One region of the Shewanella indica genome, then DNA from elsewhere that is predicted to be linked to it. Evidence: predicted binding sites of a transcription regulator. Region 1 holds the regulator's gene; the other holds the start of a gene.

Region 1 (6,790 bases):
CTGCTCAGAGCCATTGCCGGACTGCAGCCGGTCTCCGCCGGTGAAATTCATATCAGCGGCCGTGCAGTAACCACGGATAAGCTGCAGGTTCCTGGAGAGGAGCGTGGCGTGGGGATGATCTTTCAGGACTATGCCCTGTTTCCCCACTTGACGGTCGCGCAGAATATCCTCTTTGGTGTCAAGGGGTTGAACAAGGCGCAGCGCCTGAGCCGGCTCGAGGAGATGTTGGATTTGGTCAAGCTCCCGGGGCTTGGTGAACGGTATCCCCACGAGTTGTCCGGTGGTCAACAACAGAGGGTGTCGATTGCCAGGGCGCTTGCCTATGAACCTGAACTGCTGTTGTTGGATGAACCCTTCTCCAATATAGACGCCCAGGTACGCGGCGAGCTGATGCTGGAGATTCGCGCGATCCTCAAGAGCCGTAACGTCAGCGCCGTATTTGTGACCCACAGTAAGGATGAGGCCTTTGTTTTTGCCGATACCCTGGCGCTGTTTGAAGATGGTAAAATAGTGCAGCAAGGCAGTGCCGAAACCCTCTATGCCAACCCGGTCAATCGCTATGTGGCGGACTTTCTCGGCAGTGGTAATTATCTTAAGGCCAAGGTCAGCTGCGAGCACTGTGTCGATACTCAAATCGGCCGCCTTAAGAGCTCTTTGCCCCATGGTTTGCCACTGAACTGGCAGGGTGAGTTGTTGCTGCGGCCACAGCAGTTGGAGTTACAACCCGACGAACAGGGGCTGGCCGTGGTTACCGAGCGGCGTTTTCTGGGCAATGTTTGCCATTATGATGTGCAGCAAGAGGGCGTCACTCTCGAGGTTCGTAGTCATCAGGTACAGTTTTCTCCAGGGCAGAGAGTCAGGCTGTCGACACTGGAACATCCGCTGGTGTTGTTCGGTAACGACTGTTAATAACAATTGTTTCATAAGTTTGCTGTGGGTGATAATTTGTTTGTCTCTGTGTTATACCAAACAATCGGTTTGATTGAATTCACCATAGGTATTCACTGAACCCCGGTCTCGCCCATGCGCCGCTCCGGGATGAGAGCGGAGGCGAGATGCATAACCACAGCAATAATAAAATGCAGGACGCACAAGGGATACGGAATATCAGCAACAGCTCATGTCGTCAGCTGTTACTCGGCGTCATCGGGAGTTTGGCTGTTTGCTGTAGCACGGGAAGCATGGCGATGGATAGAATCACGGGCGCGGCCTTTGCGAGCCGCTCTGAAGTCTATGCGGTTAATGGTATGGCGGCAACCAGCCAACCACTGGCGACTCAGGTGGCAGTCGATATTCTCAAACAAGGTGGCAGCGCCGTGGATGCCGCGATTGCGGCCAATGCCATGCTGGGGTTGGTGGAGCCTACTGGTTCTGGCATAGGCGGCGATCTTTTTGCCATTGTCTGGAGCGCCAAAGAGCAGCGGCTCTATGGGCTTAATGCCTCTGGCCGCAGTCCGGCTTCTCTGACGTTGGAGATGCTCAAGGCCAAAGGGCTTGAGCATCTGCCGCCTTATGGACCTTTGCCCGTATCCGTGCCCGGTGCCGTGGATGGCTGGTATGAACTGCATGACAAGTTCGGCAAATTGCCCATGAAGGATAACCTGGCGCCGGCTATTCATTATGCCCGTGAAGGATTTCCGGTTTCCGAGCTCATCGCCTTCTATCTGGCGCGAAGCGGTGACAAGCTGGCCAAATACCCGGGGTTTAAAGAAACCTATATGCCAGGCGGCCGCATGCCGGCCGTCGGTGAATTGTTTCGAAATCCGGCTTTGGCCAACAGCTATGAAAAAATTGCCAAGGGGGGCCGGGACGTCTTTTACAAAGGAGAGATAGCCCGCAGTATTGCCGCCTATATGCAACAACAGGGCGGTTATCTTTCCTATGAAGATCTCGCTTCTCACAAGAGTGAGTGGGTTGAACCTGTATCGGTTAATTATCGGGGCTATGATATCTGGGAGCTGCCCCCCAACGGCCAGGGGATAGCGGCACTGCAGATCCTTAAAACCCTGGAGCCATTTAATCTCAAGGCCATGGGGCTGGACAGCGCCGAATATGTGCATCATTTCGTGGAAGCAAAAAAGCTGGCGTTTGCCGACCGAGCCAAGTTCTACGCCGACATGGACTTTGCCAAAGTGCCGGTAGCGTCACTTATCTCCAAAGAATACAACTACGCCAGAGCCAAGCTTATCGATGCTGACAAAGCCGCCGCCAGTGTTGAGTCGGGTAATCCCAACCTTTTACACGGTGATACCATCTATCTCACTACCGCCGATAAAGAAGGCAATATGGTGTCCCTCATCCAGAGCAATTATCGTGGCATGGGCTCAGGCATGACGCCTCCGGATTTGGGATTTGTGCTTCAGGACAGAGGCCAGCTGTTTGATCTCACTCCCGGGCGTGCCAATTCCTATGCACCGGGTAAAAGACCGTTTCATACCATAATTCCGGCCTTTGTCACCAAAGATGGCAAGCCCTGGCTCAGCTTTGGTGTCATGGGGGGAGCCACCCAACCCCAGATGCATGCCCAGATCATGATTAATCTGATTGATTTTGGCCTCAACCTGCAGGAGGCGGGCGATGCTCCGAGAATATTGCATACAGGTTCCAGCCAACCGACCGGCGAGCAGATGACAGATGGCGGTTATATCAGCCTCGAGTCGGGCTTTTCCATGGAAACCCGCCGTGAGCTGATGAAAAAGGGGCATACTTTAAGTGATTCTCTCGGGGCTTTCGGTGGTTATCAGGCCATAGGCGTCAATGTTGAAAGCGGCGTTTATCGGGGAGCGTCCGAGTCCCGTAAAGACGGACAAGCATCAGGTTATTGAAAGTAATCGGCAAAAACGTGCGTGAGCTAATTCAAATTAATGCTCAAGTTGCGGATAATAAGGCCGAAGATGAATTAATCTGAAAGGGTAGATTGCAAATGGATACACAGGTTATGCCACGGGAACAGCTGGGGATCTGCGCAGAGGGAAATCTGCACAGTGTTTATCTGATGTTCAATGCCAACGAAGGCGGGGAGTCACAACTGCGCCCTTGTCTGGCCAATGTTGCCCAGTATTTGTATGAGCTGGCAGATCAGTATGCCGACAGTGCCTTTAATGCCTTTGTGGCGATTGGTGCCAACTTTTGGGATCACCTCTATCCGGGAAGCAGACCGGCTGAACTCAAGCCATTCCCCGCGATGGAGTCGGGTAACCGGGATGCGCCGGCGATAGAGTTCGATATCTTTATTCACCTGCGTTGTGATCGCCTGGATATTCTTCATCTGGTGGCCAATGAGGTCAACGAAATGCTGGAAGGCCTGGCCGAGCTGGAAGAGGAGGAGCGCGGGTTCCGCTTTATGGACAGCCGCGATCTGACCGGTTTTGTCGATGGCACAGAAAACCCCAAGGGCAGAGGTCGTCAAGCTGTGGCCCTGGTAGGGGATGAAGACGATGCATTTCGCGGCGGTAGCTACATTCATGTACAGAAATATGTCCACAATTTGAGTAAGTGGCACAGACTGCCGCAGAAAAAGCAGGAAGACATCATAGGCCGCACCAAGCAGGACAACATAGAGTACGCCTCGGAAGACAAACCGCTGACGGCGCATATCAAGCGGGTAAATCTCAAGTATGACAATGGTGAGTCGATGGAGATCCTGCGTCAGAGCATGCCTTATGGTTCAGTCAAACAACAGGGATTGATGTTTATCTCTACTTGTAAGACACCAAGCCATTTCGAAAAGATGCTTCACAGTATGGTTTTCGGTGACGGAGAAGGACACCATGATCACCTGATGCACTTTACTCAGGCGGTAACAGGTTCCTCTTTCTTTGCCCCATCTCTGGATTTTATGATCCAGTTTGATGATTAATAACGCGATAGCGACAAAAACGCCCCTCATTGAGGGGCGTTTTTTTATGAAATGTTCAACTTAGTCTGTGTAATTGAACAGTGATTTGACTGTTTCCAGCGTTTCATCAATGGTCTTGATGCTGGAAGGGCAGATAAAGATAGTATCATCACCGGCAATGGTGCCCAGAATACCTTCTGGCTTGCCGATGGAGTCCAACAGCCTGGCAATTAACTGCGCCGCCCCCGGGCTGGTACGTACCACTATCATGGCTTGGTTATGATCCACATCCAATACCAGATTCTTCAGTGGGCTGCCGGCAGTTGGCACCCCAAGTTCCGCCGGTAAGCAGTAGACCATCTCCTGCTTGGCGTTACGGGTGCGCACGGCACCGAACTTGCTCAGCATGCGCGAGACTTTGGACTGGTTGATATTGGCAAAGCCTTCGGCTTGCAGTGCATTGACTATTTCACTCTGGGAGCCGAAGCGCTCCTCTTTAAGCAGAGCCTTGAAGGTTCTGATTAGCTCATCCTGATTTTTGCTTGCTTGCATTATCTTCTTCTGTCGTTATTCAGAAAATCTCGCTCATTCTGCATATCAAACGGGTAAGTGTCAACAAATACCCAAGATGCCTGCATAAAAATGCAGTTTGGGTCATTTGTTGGGTAAAAGAAGCCTCAGTAGGCGAGAGCAAATGCTGAAGTTAATTCAGCTTTTGATGAAGCAGAGTCATATGACTAAGGGATAATTGCTATTTTTGTGACGATCCTTTAATGTTGCGCCATCACAGAATTAGATCTATGTCACACATAATTCCGAGAATTGACGGAGATAACTATGAAAGTTGCTGTACTAGGTGCTGCTGGTGGTATTGGCCAGGCTCTTGCCCTTCTGTTGAAAACCCAATTACCTGCCGGCTCTCAGCTGTCACTCTATGATATCGCCCCCGTAACGCCTGGGGTTGCCGTGGATCTGAGTCATATCCCGACAGCAGTTGAAGTTAAAGGTTTTGCCGGTGAAGACCCAACACCTGCACTGGAAGGTGCTGATGTGGTGCTGATCTCTGCCGGTGTTGCCCGTAAGCCTGGCATGGATCGTTCTGATCTGTTCAATATCAATGCCGGTATCGTCCGTAACCTGATTGAAAAGGTGGCTGCGACTTGTCCCAAGGCGCTGATCGGTATCATCACCAACCCAGTGAACACCACTGTGGCCATTGCGGCTGAAGTACTGAAAAAAGCCGGTGTTTACGACAAGAACCGTCTATTCGGTGTGACGACTCTCGATGTCATCCGCTCTGAAACCTTTATCGCCGAAGCCAAAGGGTTGAACGTTGCCGATGTTAAAGTCAATGTGATTGGCGGCCACAGCGGTGTGACCATTCTGCCTCTGTTGTCTCAGGTTGAAGGTGTCAGCTTCTCCGATGAAGAAGTTGCTGCCCTGACCAAGCGTATTCAAAACGCCGGTACTGAAGTGGTTGAAGCCAAAGCCGGTGGCGGCAGCGCGACTCTGTCCATGGGCCAGGCCGCTTTCCGTTTCGGTCTGTCGCTGATCCGCGGTCTGCAGGGTGAAGCCAATGTGATCGAGTGCGCCTATGTAGACGGTGGCAGTGAACACGCTGAATTTTTTGCCCAGCCAGTGGTACTCGGCAAAAATGGTATCGAAAAGGTTCTTCCATATGGTGAACTGAGCGCGTTTGAAACCAACGCCCGTGATGCCATGCTGGATACCTTGAAGGCGGATATCAAACTGGGTGTAGACTTCGTTAAGTAAGTCGACTCCGGGAATAACAAGGAGCGCTTCGGCGCTCCTTTTTGCTACTAGAACCTATTTTACTCTGGCCTTGCTGGCTAGTTTCTTTGGCAAAATAGCCGAATTCTTTCCTGCTGCTCCTTTATCTGCGCCTGCCGTTCTTCTTCAGTCATCTTAATCATTTCACCTGAGACATCATCTTTACGTTGTAGCCTGGTGTGGGTATTGAGGACATCCAATTGGAATTTGGCCTTATCGCATATAGCCTGAGCCTGGACTGCATCTTTCTCCTTGAGCAATTTTGCCTGTTTCTCAGACTCAGTCTCCAGCACAATGTCATCTTTTCGCTGCGGCGCGACCGTGCCGATTCTGGCGGGTTGCAGATTTTGGCTGTCCAGTTCGGTGGCTTGCTGTTGTGGCGGCGGCTCCTGGCTGTAGTGGGTGACGCCATTTTCATCGACCCAAGTATAAATGGGGGTTGCCGAGGCAGCGTTGGCTCCGAGTAATGCCAGCAGAGCCATAAATAGGCTGATTCTTATCATTGTTTGTTTCCGTTTCTGCAGGGTGAGCTTGTCTGAGCAAGTGTGTTATCTTTGCCGTTATGAGTTTGATTACACCATCAGGTTAAGTGTATGCAAAATTTATCCAAGCCAACAATAAAAACCCGTGGTATCTATCTGTTACCCAATCTGATGACAACGGCAGGATTGTTCTCGGGCTTCTATGCTGTTATCGCTTCCATGAATGGGCACTTTGAGGCATCGGCTATTGCTGTGTTTGTTGCCATGTTATTTGATGGACTGGATGGTCGTCTGGCGCGTTTGACCAACACTCAGAGTGCCTTTGGTGCCGAGTACGACTCGATGGCAGATATGGTGTCCTTCGGTATGGCTCCGGCCTTGATAGCCTATAACTGGGGGCTTTCTGAATTGGGCAAAATAGGTTGGTTGGCGGCGTTTATCTATTGCGCCGGGGCTGCCTTGCGTCTGGCGCGCTTCAATACCCAAGTAGGAGTGGCCGATAAACGTTTCTTCCAAGGGCTTGCCAGTCCGGCCGCAGCGGCTCTTATTGCCGGCAGTGTCTGGCTGGGGCAGGGCTACGGCGTCTCAGGGCATGATATAGGTATATTGGTGGCTCTGGTCACGGCCGTTGCCGGTCTGTTGATGGTGAGTAATTTCCGCTATCACTCCTTTAAAGAAG
Region 2 (6,790 bases), 2.3 Mb from region 1:
CAGCTATTTATGGCGCGTTTGAGCGGTAAGTCGTTAAAGGATGCCCGCGGTAAGCGTTACTTTATCAGGGAAGCCAGAGAGTGTGTGTTGCTCAAGGAAGCATTCAGCTCTGAGAAGGCTCGTAAGTTGGATGAGATGACTCTAAGATAATTTTCCCTAAGTCATGACACTTGAGCCAGTTCGGGTTAACAGCAATAGGCTCGCAATAGATCCTTCCAGGTCACTATACCGACAATTTCGCCGTCTTCCAGTACCGGCAGTGAACCTATATCTTTCTCCAATAAGAGCCTGGAAGCCTGCGCCAGGCCTACGTGTGGCGCAACGGTTACAGGGTTACGGCTCATTACTTGGTGTGCCCGCTTATTGAGGGTTTCCAGATCTCTGCTGCTGGCGGTATCGCTGCCAAGGTTGGGGCTTAAGGCCCGCAGCAGATCACGTTCGGACAGGACGCCTTCCAGCTTGCCTTCATCATTCACTACCAGTAAGTGATGAAAGCCTGCATGATGAAATATCTCTTTGGCCACACTCAGGCGATCGTCCATTTCCACTGTGACAACCCGAGTGATCATGATATCGGCGATGCAGAGCTGCATAGGGATCCTCCATAACCTTTCCTTTGTTATATCAGAGCCCTGTCAATAATGCTAACTCAGAGTATTTTCATCTTGCTGATTGAGCTCCTGCAGATGGCAATCGATATAGCGGCTGCGTTTTTTGAACTTGAGTTTGTCCAAGTCCACCAGCACCAAGCCATCGATACAGTCGGCAAAGTCGGCATCCACTCCAAAGGCGAGGAAGCGCACCCCATCAGGCTGACAAAGTTCGCCGTATTGCTTGTAGAGAGTTGGCACAGCGGCTCCCATACTGGCAAGGGTCTGCTTGAGCTGTTTAAACGCGTCTTGATAATCTGAATCGATATAGAGTTTGTCCAGCTCAGTCTGGCGCTCAGGTGACAGACCAAAAGGCGCGAAAGACTGTGCCAGTTGTGTCTTACAGGGAAACTGCTGCAGGTAGAAGTGCACCAACATCTCCTTGGCTGGTGCCGGCAGTTGGTTGCTTATGGTCACCGGCCCGAATAGATAGCGGTAGCCGGGATGACGAGCCAGAAAGGCACCTATGCCGTACCAGAGGTAATCGAGACTGCGCTTCCCCCAATATTTAGGCTGTACAAAGCTGCGGCCGAGTTCCAGGCCCTTGGTGAAATAGGGCGAAAATTCAGCTTGATAGTGAAACAGTGACTCACTGTAGAGGCTTTCTCCGGCACTGTGCAAGTTCGCAACTTCGGCAAAGCGGTAGGCGCCGACTATTTCCAGCTCCTTGGGATCCCAGAGCACCAGGTGCAGATAACTGGAGTCGTACCTGTCTATGTCTCTGCGTTTTCCCGTACCTTCACCTACGGCGCGGAAAGCCAGTTCCCGCAGCCTACCTATTTCCCGCATCACAGGGCTGCTGCCCTGATGGCGGTAGAGGAAAATCTGCTTGTCATCCTGAGTTTGACCAAGCTGCTCGCACTGCAGTAAAGCCTGTTGCAACTCACGACGTTTTTCAGGATGGGCGATGGCGCTCTGGGTGTTGAAAAGTGGGCTACGATTCTTGCCGATGCGATAGAGATGGTTCTTCAGCAGACTGACCCGGGTTTTGAGCGGGAAGTTACTGCCGCTGACCGCTTCTGCCGGGATAAGCTCGCCGATACGCACCGGCAAAGTGTTACTGGCTTGTTTAAACATCTCCTTGACCAACAGCAGGGTAGCCAAAGGTTTATATAACATGGAAGCGCCGTAAAAGGTCGCCGAGTTCTTGGCATCGACATACATGGGCAGCAGCGGCGCATTGCAGCTGATAGCCATCTTCAGGAAGCCGGTTTGCCACTGGGTATCGCGAATGCCGTTTGGTCTGAGCCGGGAAACCTCACCCGATGGAAAGATGAGCACAGCGCCTTCACTACGCAGATGTTGATGGATCTTCTCCAGGTGTTGTCTGGGGGTGCCGCCTGTCATATTGCGAACCGGCAGCAGGATGTTGTGCAGTGGCGTCAGTGTCATCAGCAGCTCGTTGGCAACTACTTTAATGTCAGGCCTGACTTCGCTGATAAGTTTTATCAGCACCAGAGCATCCAGCGAACCTATTGGATGATTGGCGAAGATAACGACCCGGCCCTGATGGGGAATGTTTTCCACCTCACTGTCCGGCACAGTATAGCTGACGGCAAAGCTTTCCAGCACTTGTTCAACAAAATCCACGCCCTTGAGAAAACTGAATTGGCCGGCGATATCATTGCACTCCCGCTCATTGAGCAGATAACGCAGTAAGGCCTTGGTTGGCTTGGCGAGCCAAGGCTTGCTGTTGATATTGGGCAGATTGGATTCCACAACTTTATCGACGGTAAACATCATAATGGGGTACCTGATTTAAGCAGCTTGTTGTTCTTGTCTCTGCCAGGCGAAGCGTTTCAGTACTTCGGTCCGGCCCAGTTGTTCATTCCAGCGCTCGAGTTGCAGCTCGCCCTCGAGGGTTTCGGTCAATAGGGTGCAGTTCTCTACCCAGTCACCATCATTGGCATAGATAAAGCCGCTCATTTCCGTGAGCTCGGGCTGGTGAATATGGTCACAGATGATGCCGTCCACCTTCTGCTTGCGGCCATAGCGCACCACGGCTTCGCGAAAACTGTTGATGGCTTGCTGGGCCTTGCCGACTCTTTGCTTGATAAAACCGGCCAAAGACCAATAGGGGTACCCGAGACGGCGGCGAACCTTGTGCAGTTGGCGGTTGAGAAACATCAAGACATCGTAGAGGTGATCGCCGAGGCGGGCGGTGATGCGGCCGATACAGACTTCGGAGTCAAACTGATCGCCATGCAGCATCAGCAAGGTTTTGCCGCTCAGGGTTTGATGTCGGTACTCTTTGCTGATAATGACGTCGGCGAGTTGCAGCTGATGGTAGTCCTTAAACAGCTCGTCATGGTTGCCGGGCAGATACACCAGCTTGATGCCGCTCTGTGCCATCTGCAGCAGTTTTTGCAGCAGTTGGTTGTGACTCTCGGGCCAGAATACCCGGCGTTTGAGGGCCCAGATATCGACTATGTCCCCCACCAGATACAGCACCTTGGGCTGAACGCTGTTTAGGAAGTGCAGCAGGTATTCGGCCTTGCAGTCAATGCTGCCCAGGTGAATATCCGAGAGCCAGAGGGCGTTGAGCTTGATGACAGGCTCGGCTGCGCGGCGGGAGTATGGGCGAAATGTCGATGGTTTGTTGACCAATGACTTGCTGTCTTTCATCGCGGCTCCTGGATAAAACCAGTGAAACGGGTTTGACTGTGAAAGACTCTAAGTCAGTTATTTGACCTTGAAGTGACGTCTCGATGACCTTATTGTGACGCCCCGAACTCATCTCGATATCATTTGGCAATATGATGCGGAATTCGCTGCCATGCCCCGGTGCACTGATCAGGCGGATCTCGCCGCCAAGCACTTGAGTCACCAGTTTAAATTCCCGCAGTTGTTCATGGGACTCTCTCGACGGAGAGCTGTTTGAAGCTGCGGCTCCGCTTGGCGGCGCGCTCCAGGTTAGTCAGCATCAGTCGGCAGCAATCGGCCATTTCACTTTGGTACTGTTCGCAAATCTTGCTGATCGACATCCTTGGCGTAAAAGCACTTGTTGAAGGCTTTAACATTCTCTGCCAGATGCGAAGCCGCGGTGACACAGATACTTACGGGGGGATTTCATGGGTGATGCTGCAACAACGGCCGCATGTAGCGGCCGTTGTCGGGAGGTTAGGTTACATTGCTCCTAGAACAGCAGATGTGCCATCCCGGCAATCACAGGCAGGGTGACCAGAGTACGCAGCAGGAAGACGGCGAACAGCTCCCAAATTTTCACCGGTATCTTGCTGCCGATAAGCAAGGCGCCTACTTCACTCATGTAGATCAATTGGGTGACCGACAGCGCCGCAATCACAAAACGTGTCATGTCGGCTTCTATGCTGGTGGCCAGAATCGAGGGGATAAACATATCGGCAAACCCAACGACTATAGTCTTGGAGGCCTGTGTTGCTTCGGGGATTTGCATCAATTCCAGCAGCGGAATAAAAGGCATGCCAAAATAGTCAAATACCGGGGTGTATTCGGCGATGACCAAAGCTATGGTGCCTATTGCCATCACGACAGGGAGTACCCCGAAGATCATATCGATGACATTCTTTACCCCTTCGGAGAGCACCTTGAATATACCGCCGGTATTGGCTGCCTTGGTGAGCGCCAGTTCCAGCCCCCAGGACAGGGAGTTATGGCCTTGCGGCAGTGACTCATCATCTTTCTGCCTGGGACTGCCATCAATATAGAGATCTTTTTTGCGTGACAGCGGCGGCAACTTGGGCACAACTATGGCGGCAACAATACCGGCCAGACAGACCGTCAGGTAGAAGGGCACAAACATCGCCTGCAGTTTTACTTGAGTGAGCACCACAAGGGTAAAGGTGATAGAGACTGCCGAGAAGGTGGTGCCGATAACCGCCGCTTCACGTTGGGTATAGAAGCGGTTTTCATACTGCTTGCTGGTGAGCAGAATACCAACGCTACCATCCCCGAGCCAAGAGGCCATACAGTCGATGGCGCTGCGTCCCGGCAGGTTAAATACCGGTCGCATCAATTTGGTCAGTAAGGTACCGAAGAGTTCCAGCAGGCCAAAATTGAGCAATAAAGGCAGGAACATACCGGCAAAAAAGAACACACAGAAGAGTAGCGGCAGCAGGTCATTCATTACCAAGGCGCCGGTGGAATCGGCTCTGAGTATCTCAGGGCCAACCTGGAAGAAGGTCAGGCAGATAAATATTGCTCCCAATACTCTAACCAAGAGCCAGGCAGGGCTGATATTCAACAGAGAGTTAAGAAACTTGCTGTGGCGGACGAAGCCGGGACGAAGGAGCTTTACCAATACACTGGCAGTGGCCATAAATACTACTATGGCGCAAATTATGCCGGTCAGATAATCATTGAGCAAACCTTTGAGTTCACCGGCCAACACAGCTACAGGGATCGTCAGTTCGTTGTTATAACTGATAGGTGTCATAAAGAGTAAGACACCGAGCAGGGATGGCACCAGGAAGGTGAGTATGGTTGCTATGTTGCGGGGTTGTTTTTCGTTTGCCACGTTTGTTACACCCTGAATTTACACTAATGAATGAGTAAAAAGTTACTCGCCAGGGGCAATATTGGCTTTGGATGCATTTTCATTCAGCCAGCCCCAGAATTTAAGGGGGCAAGATTACCCCCTTAATGCGGCTATGTAAATTCATTCGCTGTCAGTTCTGTCTCTTTGATCACAACAGCATAGTTATTAGCAGTCTTTGCGTAATTATTGTTTGAGCAGTTCCTAATAAAAAAGTCTTCAAAAATAAATAGTTAAATAATTGTTGCTCGAGTCAAGTCCAGGATTGAGCCTTAACCGAAGGTTTGTCTCAGATTCAATGACCTGTCGGCACTGGCCTTTAATTGCAATACGGCGTGCTCTACTTGACCTAGGGCAGAAACGTTGTCACGGGTGGCGCCATGAATCATCTGGATGCCACTTGCTATTTCCTGTACCACTTGCCCCTGCTGAGTGGCTGCCACGGCATTTTGTCTGGCGAGATCGTGTATTTCACTCATTCCCTGGTTAACTGTGTTGATGGACTCTACTGCCGATAATGCTTCGGTTGCACATTTCTGTGCTTGGTGTCTACTGGCTTCCATCTCAGTGGCCCACTTGGTCAGCATGCTGAACATAGTCTCTATGCTGGCTGAAATGCTTTTGGTGGACTCTTGGGTTCGAGCCGACAAGGCTCTGACCTCGTCGGCGACTACGGCAAAGCCGCGTCCCTGTTCACCGGCTCTGGCTGCTTCTATGGCTGCATTGAGGGCCAGCAAGTTGGTTTGATCGGCAATGGCATCGATTTCCGACATGGCATTGGCAACTTGCTGAGCTTCATCGTTCAGATGCTTGGCATTGGAAGCCGCCCTGGCAACATCATCGGCTAGGTGGAGAATATGTTTGCTGTTCTGATGCATCACATCCCGGCTTTGACGACAGAGGCCATAAGCCTCATCTATACGGCCAGAAGTAGCCTGAGTATTGTCGGCTACCTCACTGATTGTGGCGTGCAACTCTTCGATAGCGCTGGCAATTTGATGCATCTGTTGCTGCTCCAGATCCATGCCGACTCTGGCCTGCTCGGTGGCCACCACCAACTGAGCGGCAATATCATTGGTTTTCAGAGCTTGATCCTGAGTCCTGCCCAATACGCCTTGAAGCATGGCAGCTTTACGTTGTAACTGGAATTCGAGCACAGATGAGGTGTCTTGCCCGGCATAGATGAAGCGACTGATAGAGTCGTACTCTTGCTTGAGTGTCATCAGTCGGGCGGGAATACGAAAGGCTTCGTCATAGAAGATTGCCAGATTGAGCGCCATCAATATGGCCCCGGCCAACATCACTCCCCATCCCCAAATATAACCACAGAGCAGCAGACCAGCCCCAGCCATCAGTGCTGAAAGCAAGCGTTTTTGTGTCAGCGTCAGTGGATCTTTGACTTCTTTCCCTTGGTTCAGACGGTGGTAAACTTTGATGGCCCGCTTAACAGTCTCTTGGCTGGGCTTAACCCTGACGGATTGATAACCAATGATTTTTCCCTGTTCAAAGATGGGGGAAACGAAAGCATCGACCCAGTAAAAACCACCATCCTTACAACGGTTTTTGACCAATCCCCGCCAGGATTGGCCCGCCTTGAGGCATTGCCACATTTCGGCAAAGGCTGCTT

Evidence for each region. Region 1 encodes ArgR, which controls arginine synthesis, uptake and breakdown. Its sites were predicted from a motif close to ANTGAATANNTATTCANT; they were not measured.
Region 2: the regulator ArgR is predicted to act here: its motif matches at 5,175-5,192, upstream of SIL79_RS00700 (YjiH family protein).

What each region holds. Positions count from the first base shown of each region.
Region 1 is NZ_JAWXXR010000001.1:2,460,529-2,467,318, forward strand. Features, by position in the region: gene SIL79_RS11085 (ABC transporter ATP-binding protein) at 1-909, shown strand, start outside; gene ggt (gamma-glutamyltransferase) at 1,182-2,825, shown strand; gene SIL79_RS11095 (Dyp-type peroxidase) at 2,924-3,859, shown strand; gene argR (transcriptional regulator ArgR) at 3,920-4,390, opposite strand; gene mdh (malate dehydrogenase) at 4,676-5,611, shown strand; gene SIL79_RS11110 (DUF4124 domain-containing protein) at 5,689-6,132, opposite strand; gene pssA (CDP-diacylglycerol--serine O-phosphatidyltransferase) at 6,223-6,790, shown strand, end outside.
Region 2 is NZ_JAWXXR010000001.1:154,716-161,505, reverse strand. Features, by position in the region: gene SIL79_RS00720 (TapY2 family type IVa secretion system protein) at 1-150, shown strand, start outside; gene SIL79_RS00715 (CBS domain-containing protein) at 186-593, opposite strand; gene SIL79_RS00710 (GNAT family N-acyltransferase) at 645-2,393, opposite strand; gene SIL79_RS00705 (UDP-2,3-diacylglucosamine diphosphatase) at 2,409-3,275, opposite strand; gene SIL79_RS00700 (YjiH family protein) at 3,787-5,145, opposite strand; gene SIL79_RS00695 (methyl-accepting chemotaxis protein) at 5,436-6,790, opposite strand, start outside.